Regions from separate parts of the Lentzea sp. NPDC036949 genome, predicted to be linked through region 2. Evidence: riboswitches for the same ligand, from Rfam matches in the RefSeq annotation. Region 2 holds a riboswitch; each other region holds the start of a gene.
The links. Region 2 has a riboswitch for glycine ahead of gcvT (glycine cleavage system aminomethyltransferase GcvT). Riboswitches for the same ligand answer to the same signal wherever they lie in the genome.

Region 1 (3,266 bases), on a different contig from region 2:
GGCGTCCACGAGGCGCAGGTTGATGCCGAGCTCGCGGGCCTTGGCGACGACCTCGGCGGCACGGCCCTCGACGCGCACCTGCACGGTGTCGAAGAACTCGCCGTGCACGACGTCGAGACCGGCCTCGCACAGGCCCGTCGCGAGGACGGTGGCCAGGCGGTGCACACGGGTCGCGATGGCGCGCAGGCCCTCGGGGCCGTGGTAGACCGCGTACATCGACGCGATCACGGCGAGCAGCACCTGCGCGGTGCAGATGTTCGAGGTCGCCTTCTCGCGGCGGATGTGCTGCTCGCGGGTCTGCAGCGCCAGGCGGTAGGCCAGCGAGCCGTCAGCGTCGACGGAGACGCCGACGAGGCGGCCGGGCAGCTGGCGCTCCAAGCCGGAGCGGACGGCCATGTAGCCGGCGTGCGGGCCGCCGAAGCCGATCGGCACGCCGAAGCGCTGGGTGGTGCCGACGACGACGTCCGCGCCGATCTCACCGGGCGGGCGCAGCAGCGTCAGCGCCAGCAGGTCGGCGACGACGACGGCCTGCGCGCCGGCGGCGTGGATCTCCTCCACCAGCGCGGCCTGGTCGCGGACCACACCGGACGCACCGGGGTAGGACAGCAGCACGCCGAAGAAGTCACCGCCCAGGCCCAGGCCCTCGATGCCCTGCGACAGGTCGGCGACGACGACCTCGATGCCCAGCGGCTCGGCGCGGGTCTCGATCACGGCCAGCGTCTGCGGCAGCGTGTCGGCGTCCACGACGAACTTGTTCGACTTCGCCCTGCCCGCGCGGCGCACCAGGGTCATGGCCTCGGCGGCGGCGGTCGACTCGTCCAGCATGGACGCGTTGGCCATCGGCAGGCCGGTCAGGTCGCCGACCATCGTCTGGAAGTTCAGCAGCGCCTCCAGGCGGCCCTGCGAGATCTCCGGCTGGTACGGCGTGTACGCGGTGTACCAGGCGGGCGACTCCAGGACGTTGCGCAGGATCACGCCCGGCGTCACGGTGTCGTAGTAGCCCAGGCCGATCATCTGGGTCATCGGCCGGTTCTGGGAGGCGAGCGCGCGCAGCTCGGCCAGCGCCTCGGTCTCCGTGGCGGGCGCCGGCAGGTCCAGCACCAGGTCGCGCTCGTGGATGGACGAGGGCACCGCGTGCTGCGCCAGCTCCTCCAGCGATCCGACACCGATCACGTCGAGGATGCGGGCGAGCTCGGCGGGGCGCGGGCCGACGTGCCGGTCCGCGAACGGGGTGCCGTGCTCGAGAGCGGCGAGCGGAATGCGGTCCTGCGTCATCTAACGCCTCCGGGGGGCTGCGGGCACACGTGTCCTGGTGCCCTCCCCGCTCTGTCCGTACCCGGCATCGGGCGCCTGAGAGGTTCACCCGCCACGAGAGCGGGCTTTCACCGTCGGCGGGATCTCGAGAGATCCGCTTTCCAGAGGCGTCTCGCTCACGCGGTCCTGGGTGCCTGAGAGGTTCCCGGGGAGGAACTTGCTCCTTCGGCGCCGGGTGCAGCACCCGGTCTCTCCCGCCTGAGTTCAGCGACTACCCGTGAAGAGTACCCGCAGGCAGGCCCGCCAGTCCCCACCGACGCGACCTACGTCTCAGCGACGGGACCGGCTGAGCCGGCGACAGCGGGTCAGCCGGTGGCGCGCTCCCGGCGGCGGCGGGTCAGCTCGTCCTCGGTCATCGGCGCGATCTCCACGCCGTCCGCACGTTCGGCCGGGAACTCGTGGATGGTCCCGCTGATCTCCCGCATCGCACCGCTCACCGCGATGCCGAACACGCCCTGCCCGCCCTGGAGCAGGTCGACGACCTCCTCGGGGGAGGTGCACTCGTAGACGGTCGTGCCGTCGGAGAAGAGCGTGATCCGCGCCAGGTCCTGCACGCCGCGGCGGCGCAGGTGGTCGACGGCGACCCTGATGTTCTGCAGCGAGACCCCGGTGTCCAGCAGCCGCTTCACGACCTTCAGGACGAGGATGTCCTTGAAGGAGTAGAGCCGCTGGCTGCCGGAGCCGTGCGCCATCCGCACCGTCGGCGCGACCAGGCCGGTCCTGGCCCAGTAGTCGAGCTGCCGGTAGGTGATCCCGGCGATCTGGCACGCCGCGGGTCCCCGGTAGCCGACGAGTTCGTCCGGCAGCGAGGAGTCCGGGAACAGCTCACCCTGCTGCCCGGATTCGGCCCGCAAGGGCGCTTCCTCGACCACGCCTGCCTCCCCTCGCCAACGGCCACGAAAGTCGGGGCCGTCAAGCCGCCTGGTCCACTCGCGCAGACCGGCGACGTCCACTCGAGTTCGACGGTAAGACCGCTCCGAGGGCAGGTCAACGCGACGCGCGGGGAGTGTTGGCCCCCAACCTGAGGCGGGGGTCCGCACCGTCACCCGAACTAGGACGTTCAGGTGACGTTTAGTGATTGTTTAGCGGCCATGATGTGCGGAAAGTAGTCCGATCGAGGGACACCCCACCGATCGGCGCCGGGTCCGAACAAGACGGTCAGCGACAGTCGGGGGAACTCAGGTGTCGGCGCCCCGGAAGTCCTCGGGGGACACGGAGTCGAGGAACTCGCGGAACTTCTCGACCTCGTCCTCCTGCTCGTCCGGGATGATCAGACCGGCCTCCGCCAGCACGGACTCCTCCGCGTGGATCGGCACGCCGACGCGCAGTGCGAGGGCCACCGAGTCGGACGGGCGGGCGGACACGCGCACGTCGCCGTCGAACACGAGCTCGGCGAAGAACGTGCCCTCCTGCAGGTCGGTGATCCGCACCTGTTCGAGGTTGCGGCCCAGCGCCCCGATGACGTCCTTGAGCAGGTCGTGGGTGAGCGGGCGGGCCGGTCGCACACCCTGCTGCTCCAGCGCGATCGCGGTGGCCTCGACCGAGCCGATCCAGATCGGCAGGTACCGCTCACCCTCGGTTTCGCGCAGCAGGAGGATCGGCTGGTTCTGGGGCAGCTCCACCCGGACGCCCACGACACGCATCTCGCTCATCGGGTCTCGCCTCCCTCTGACTCGTTGGGGAGTACCCGGAACGTCTCCGAGCATCCCCCGGCACACGCGTTCGACGCTACCCGCCAAGCGGGCCGTGTGCTCAATCGTTGCGGGCAGAACGTGATCAAGACGATGGCCGCTCGAACCCGCTCTTCCCCGCACCGGGTACAACGAGCGGAAGAGGCCGGCCGATTCCCGGAAAGCACGGCGAACCGGGAGGAGTTCCGCGCAACGGCGGTCAGCGCACGAGTGCGTTCGGGCTCGACGCAGGAAAACTCCCGCGGAGCGCGGCGAACTGCT
Region 2 (3,266 bases):
GACGAGGAGGCATGGATGGTCGAGGACTCCGGGGTCCACGAGCTGTTGCAGCAGTGGGCGGCTGAACGGTCTGACGACGCAGAGATGCAGGAGGTGAACCGGATCAAGAACGCGTGGCTCGCGGAGGCTCCCCCCTCGGCGCCCGGCATCCCCGTGCAGCGGGGAGGCAGGAGTGGGCCGCGTGGCTTGGTCAAGGTCGACTCGGCGGATCCGGCCTACGTGGCCGCGATGCGCAAGCGGGCGCCGGAGGCACCCGAGGCACTGCTCGCCGCCGCGGCGAGCTACTGGCAGCTGGTGGGCGACGTCGCCGAGGCCGAGCAGTGGTGGGACGCGGGCATCAGCCCGCTGGACCAGCGCGCGCTCGACTACCGCGCCGCCGGCCTCACGCCTGCCGACCTCGGAAGGCGCCTGGGACCGATGACGGTTCTCCAGCACCTCCGCCGCGGTTCGGCCGCGGCCTGGTGCGTTGCTCGTCTGCAGAGGCAGCGCCGGGACGGCGTGGCGTAGGAGAAGCGGGCTGTCGAGGCATCGGCAGCCCCGAAGTTCACTCGCAAACGGGCACGCGCGCTCCCGTGGCGCGCTACCCCTCACGGGTGGCCTCCTGACAGGAGGCCCCACCCCAGTAGTGTGGAGGTCGTGCGCGGCCTCCTTACTCCCCAGCGTGTGCTGATCGCGCTCGCCTGTCTGGCGGCGCTGGTCCTCTGCTGCGGGCTCGCGTGGTGGCAGTGGCAGCGCTTCGAGTCCGCGAGCGGCACGTTCCAGAACCTCGGGTACGTGCTCCAGTGGCCGCTCTTCGGCCTCTTCCCCCTCTTCATGGTGTGGCGGTTCCGCCGTCTCGCGCGCCAGCGCCGTGACGAGGCTCTCTCCGCACCGGAGCCGGTTGCACCCCCCGTCGCACCGGTGACTACCGTTGACGCCGTCAAACCCGCGCCTGTCGAGCACTTCGACGACGAAGAAGACGCGGAGCTCGCGGCCTACAACCGCATGCTCGCGGACCTCAACGCGCGGGACGGTCGTTGAGCGAAGGCGGGCAGATGAAGGGTGCGTTGACCCGGTTCCGGGTCATGGCTTACGTGGTCGGTGTCTTCCTGCTGCTGCTGGTCGTGGCGATGGTGCTGAAGTACGCCGCCGGCATGGACCAGGCGATGAAGGTCGTCGGCCCGATCCACGGGTTCCTCTACGCCATCTACCTGGTGCTTTCGGTCGACCTGGCGCTGAAGCTGCGCTGGTCCATCAAGGGCACCGCGCTCGTGCTGGTCGCGGGGACGATCCCGTTCCTGTCGTTCTGGGCGGAGCGCAAGGTGGTGGAGAAGACTGCTCAGGGCGTGCCGCTGTGACGTTCGGCCTGCTAGCGTCTGGGGCAACCAACTGAACACGGCCGTCGATGTCGCGCGGGAGAGCTCCCTTCAGCGGGAGCGCCGAAGGAGCAACTCCTCCCCGGAATCTCTCAGGCACAGATACCGCACGACGAAGGCAACTCTGGAAAGCAGGCTCATCAGGAGCCTCGCCCACGGTGCAAGTCGCTCCGGCGACGAAGCTCTCAGGCTCATGACAGAGGGGGAGGCTCGCTCTGGTGAGGAGTCTCCGGTGGACCGTGTCATTCTTCTGTTGCCTCAGCCGGCCTGGCCCGGCTCTTCGGCGCACCCTGGAGGAGCGTTCTGATGTCCCGCCTCACGCCACTGAACGCTGAGCACGAGTCGCTCGGCGCGATGTTCACCGACTTCGCGGGCTGGAAGATGCCGCTGCGCTACTCCAGCGAGCTGGCCGAGCACCACGCCGTGCGCACCACCGCCGGCCTGTTCGACCTCACGCACATGGGTGAGATCGTGCTGACCGGGCCGCAGGCCGGTGCCGCACTCGACTACGCGCTGGTCGGCCACATCTCCGCGCTCGCGGTCGGCAAGGCCCGCTACACGATGATCACCCAGGCCGACGGCGGCGTGGTCGACGACCTGATCGTCTACCGGCTGGGCGACGAGGAGTTCATGGTCGTCGCCAACGCCTCGAACGCCGCCGTGGTCGCCGAGGCGCTCGTCGAGCGGGCCGCCGGGTTCGACACCGTCGTCACGGACAGGTCCACGGACTACGCGTTGATCGCGATCCAGGGCCCGAAGTCGGTGGAGGTCCTGGCCGGGCTGACCGACACCGACCTGTCGACGGTGAAGTACTACGCCTCCTACCCCTCGAAGGTGGCCGGGGTGGACGCGCTGCTCGCGCGCACCGGCTACACCGGCGAGGAGGGCTTCGAGCTGTTCGTCGCGCCCGACGACGCCGCCGCAGTGTGGACGGCGCTGCTGGAGGCCGGGCAGCCGCACGAGCTCAAGCCGTGCGGTCTCGGCTGCCGCGACACGTTGCGCCTGGAAGCCGGAATGCCGTTGTACGGCAACGAGCTGACCACCTCGCTCACCCCGTACCACGCGGGTCTCGGCCGGGTCGTGAAGCTCGACAAGCCGGGCGACTTCGTCGGCCGCGAGGCGCTGACCGAGGTGTCCGAGTCCGATGTGGACTCCGTGCTGGTCGGCCTGAAGACCCCCGAGCGCCGCGCGCCCCGCCACGGTTACGCCGTGCTGAACGGCGACGAGGTCGTCGGCGAGGTGACCTCGGGCGCGCTGTCGCCGACCCTGGGCTACTCGGTGGCGATGGCCTACGTGAACCGGGCGAGCTCCGCGCCCGGCACCCCTCTGCTGGTGGACGTCCGCGGCAAGAAGCAGCCGGTCGAGGTCGTCGCACTTCCGTTCTACAAGCGCGCCAAGTAGGGAGATCCTCCAGATGTCCGACCAGTTCAACGCCTCCCTCGCGGAGTACGACCCCGAGGTCGCGCAGGCCGTTGCGGCCGAGCTGGCGCGCCAGCAGGGCACCCTCGAGATGATCGCCTCGGAGAACTTCACGCCGGTCTCGGTGCTGCAGGCCCAGGGTTCGGTGCTGACCAACAAGTACGCGGAGGGCTACCCCGGCCGCCGCTACTACGGTGGCTGCGAGCACGTCGACGTCGTCGAGCGCCTCGCCATCGAGCGCATCAAGTCGCTCTTCGGCGCCGGTTTCGCCAACGTCCAGCCGCACTCCGGCGCCCAGGCCAACGCCGCCGCGATGTTCGCGCTGCTGCAGCCCGGCGACACGATCCTCGGCCTGGACCTCGCGCACGGCGGTCACCTGACCCACGGCATGCGCATCAACTTCTCCGGCAAGCTCTACAACGTCGTGCCGTACCACGTCTCCGACGGTGACGGCCGCGTCGACATGGCCGAGGTCGAGCGCCTCGCCACCGA
Region 3 (3,266 bases), on a different contig from region 2:
ACTCCAGCGGCGTGTGCACCAGGCCGGTCGCCTCGGCCACCGGGCCGTTGGTCAGCTGACCGGCGTGCGCGTTGAGGCCCAGGGCGAGCGAACGGTCGTCCTTCAGCGCCTTCTCCCAGCCCTTGCCGGCCAGCGCGACCGCGTAGGGCAGCGTCACGTTGGTGAGCGCGTAGGTGGAGGTGCGGGGGACGGCGCCGGGCATGTTGGCGACGCAGTAGAACACCGAGTTGTGGACCTCGTAGGTCGGCTCGGCGTGCGTGGTGGCGCGCGAGTCCTCGAAGCAGCCGCCCTGGTCGATGGCGATGTCGACGAGCACCGAACCCGGCTTCATCTCCGCGACCAGCGCGTTCGAGACGAGCTTCGGGGCCGCGGCACCCGGCACCAGGACGGCGCCGATGACCAGGTCGGCCTCGCGGACGGCCTGCTCGATCGCGAACGAGTTGGACGCGAGCGTGCGCAGGCGGCCCTGGAACTGGGCGTCGATCTGGCGCAGGCGGTCGACGTTGGTGTCGAGGATCTGCACGTCGGCGCCCATGCCGACGGCGATGGTGGCGGCGTTGACACCGGCCACACCGCCGCCGATCACGACAACGCGGGCAGGGGCGACACCGGGGACGCCGCCGGGCAGCACGCCGCGGCCACCGGAGGGCTTCATCAGGCTGAACGCGCCCACCTGCGGGGCGAGGCGGCCCGCGACCTCGGACATCGGGGCGAGCAGCGGCAGCGAGCGGTTCGGCAGCTGCACCGTTTCGTAGGCGATGGCCGTGGTGCCGGAGGCCAGCAGGGCCTCGGTCAGCGGCTTGTCGGCGGCGAGGTGCAGGTAGGTGAAGAGGGTCTGGCCGGAGCGCAGGCGGGGGTACTCCTCCGCGATCGGCTCCTTGACCTTGAGGACCAGGTCGCCCTCGGCCCAGACGTCGTCGGCGGTCGGGAGGACCTTCGCACCCGCGGCGAGGTACTCCTCGTCGGTGATCGCGGAGCCCAGACCGGCGCCCTGCTCGACGTACACGTCGTGGCCCCGGCTGGTCAGCTCGTGGGCCCCGGCCGGCGTGAGGGCGACGCGGTACTCGTGGTTCTTGATCTCGCGAGGAACGGCGATCCGCACGATGACTCCTCCGTTTCGGCTGGCTGCTATCTCACAATGTGGGGCAGCCGGGAGGTCATGTCACTGTGCGGGTTGCACTGTTCGGGACCAGGCCGGTTGTGCTGCTGGGACAAAGCGACCTGCGCCACGCCTGTACCGGTCCCGCGTTGACACCCGGTGGCGGGCCCACATAGCGTTCCCACCGGAACTGAATAACGGCCGCGGTGCCCCTGACGGGCACCAGAACCCGGGTGGGAGAGACCTCGACGAGCTGGTCGGGGCGCCGAAGGGGCAAGCTCCCGCACACTCTCAGGCAGCAAGACCACTCGGGGTAGGCAACTCTGCACGGCGGAGGGGGCGCACGTTTCCTGCCCGTCATCTGCCAGAGGAGTCGCCGTGGAGTTCCCCGAGAACCTGCTCTACACCGCCGAACACGAGTGGGTCGACTGGACGCCGGGCACCCAGGACCCGTTGACCTGCGGGATCACCGAGTACGCCGCGGACGCGCTGGGTGACATCGTCTTCGTCCAGCTCCCCGAGGTCGGGGCCGAGGTCGTCTCCAACCAGGTCTGCGGCGAGCTGGAGTCCACCAAGTCCGTCAGCGACCTGTTCTCCCCGGTCACCGGCGAGGTCCTCGAGGTCAACACCGCCGTCGTCGACGACCCGGCGATCATCAACACCGACCCGTACGGCGCCGGCTGGCTGTTCAAGGTGCGCGTGGACTCCGCGGAGGACCTGCTCACCGCGGCCAAGTACGCCGAGCTCACCTCGGACTGACCCGCTCGCACCCACCACGAAGGACTGATCAGTGGCGATCAGCGTTTTCGACCTGTTCTCCGTCGGCATCGGGCCGTCCAGCTCGCACACCGTCGGCCCGATGCGCGCCGCCGCCATGTTCGTCGAGAAGCTCGGTGCCCGCGCGTCCGAAGTGGACCGCGTGCACGTCGAGCTGTTCGGCTCGCTCGGCGCCACCGGGCACGGCCACGGCAGCCCCAAGGCCGTGTTCCTCGGCCTGGAGGGCAACCTCCCGGAGGAGGTGGACCCCGCGGCCGCCGCCCACCGCGTCGAGGAGATCGTCGCGAGTGGACGGCTGCGGCTCGGCGGCACGCACGAGATCGGCTTCGCGCACGACCGCGACCTCGTCATGCACCGCCGCAAGTCGCTCCCGTTGCACCCCAACGGCATGAGCTTCGAGGCGTTCCGCGGTGACGAGCCGGTCGAGCACGCCGTCTACTACTCGATCGGCGGCGGCTTCGTCGTCGACGAGAACGCGTCCGGCAGCGACCGCATCAAACCCGACTCGACCCCGCTGCCGCACCCGTTCCTGACCGGCGACGAGCTGCTCGCGCGCTGCCGAGAGACCGGCCTGTCGATCAGCGAGATCATGATGGCCAACGAGCTGTCGTGGCGCTCGGAGGAGGAGGTGCGGGCCGGGCTCCTGCACATCTGGCACGTGATGCAGGAGTGCGTCGAACGCGGCTGCACCGAGCAGGGCATCCTGCCCGGCGGTCTCAAGGTCCGCCGCCGCGCCGCCGAGATGCGCAAACGGCTGGAGGGCGAGCACTTCGTCACCGACCCGCTGCGCGTCATGGACTGGGTCACGCTCTTCGCGCTGGCCGTCAACGAGGAGAACGCGGCAGGCGGCCGGGTCGTCACCGCACCGACGAACGGCGCGGCCGGCATCGTGCCCGCGGTCCTGCACTACTACACCAGGTTCGTGCCCGGTGCGAACGACGACGGCGTGGTGAGGTTCCTGCTCACCGCGGGCGCCATCGGCGTGCTGTTCAAGGAGAACGCCTCGATCTCCGGCGCCGAGGTCGGCTGCCAGGGCGAGGTCGGCTCCGCGTGCTCGATGGCCGCCGGTGGTCTCGCCGAGGTCCTCGGCGGCACCCCGGAGCAGGTCGAGAACGCCGCCGAGATCGCCATGGAGCACAACCTCGGCCTCACCTGCGACCCGATCGGCGGCCTGGTGCAGATCCCGTGCATCGAACGCAACGCCGTCGCGTCCGTCAAGGCGATCACCGCGGTGCGCATGGCGTTGCGCGGCGACGGCTCGCACTTCGTGTCGCTGGACAAGGTCATCAAGACCATGCGGGACACCGGCAAGGACATGTCGGTGAAGTACAAGGAGACGGCGCGCGGCGGTCTCGCCGTCAACGTCATCGAGTGCTGAGGCTGGTCAGGG

Region 1: it holds a riboswitch for glycine, as region 2 does, so the genes downstream of both, gcvP (aminomethyl-transferring glycine dehydrogenase) here and gcvT (glycine cleavage system aminomethyltransferase GcvT) in region 2, are expected to answer to the same signal.
Region 3: it holds a riboswitch for glycine, as region 2 does, so the genes downstream of both, gcvH (glycine cleavage system protein GcvH) here and gcvT (glycine cleavage system aminomethyltransferase GcvT) in region 2, are expected to answer to the same signal.

The regions. Positions count from the first base shown of each region.
Region 1 is NZ_JBVJRA010000007.1:93,947-97,212, reverse strand. It holds gene gcvP (aminomethyl-transferring glycine dehydrogenase) at 1-1,275, opposite strand, end outside; glycine riboswitch at 1,426-1,521, opposite strand; gene ACZ7CD_RS20765 (MerR family transcriptional regulator) at 1,620-2,186, opposite strand; gene ACZ7CD_RS20760 (bifunctional nuclease family protein) at 2,493-2,966, opposite strand.
Region 2 is NZ_JBVJRA010000003.1:514,781-518,046, forward strand. It holds gene ACZ7CD_RS11910 (helix-turn-helix transcriptional regulator) at 16-507, shown strand; gene ACZ7CD_RS11915 (hypothetical protein) at 637-1,020, shown strand; gene ACZ7CD_RS11920 (DUF3817 domain-containing protein) at 1,035-1,337, shown strand; glycine riboswitch at 1,383-1,473, shown strand; glycine riboswitch at 1,475-1,562, shown strand; gene gcvT (glycine cleavage system aminomethyltransferase GcvT) at 1,662-2,756, shown strand; gene glyA (serine hydroxymethyltransferase) at 2,770-3,266, shown strand, end outside.
Region 3 is NZ_JBVJRA010000008.1:177,024-180,289, forward strand. It holds gene ald (alanine dehydrogenase) at 1-1,102, opposite strand, end outside; glycine riboswitch at 1,324-1,416, shown strand; gene gcvH (glycine cleavage system protein GcvH) at 1,478-1,858, shown strand; gene ACZ7CD_RS23625 (L-serine ammonia-lyase) at 1,890-3,254, shown strand; gene ACZ7CD_RS23630 (winged helix-turn-helix transcriptional regulator) at 3,261-3,266, opposite strand, start outside.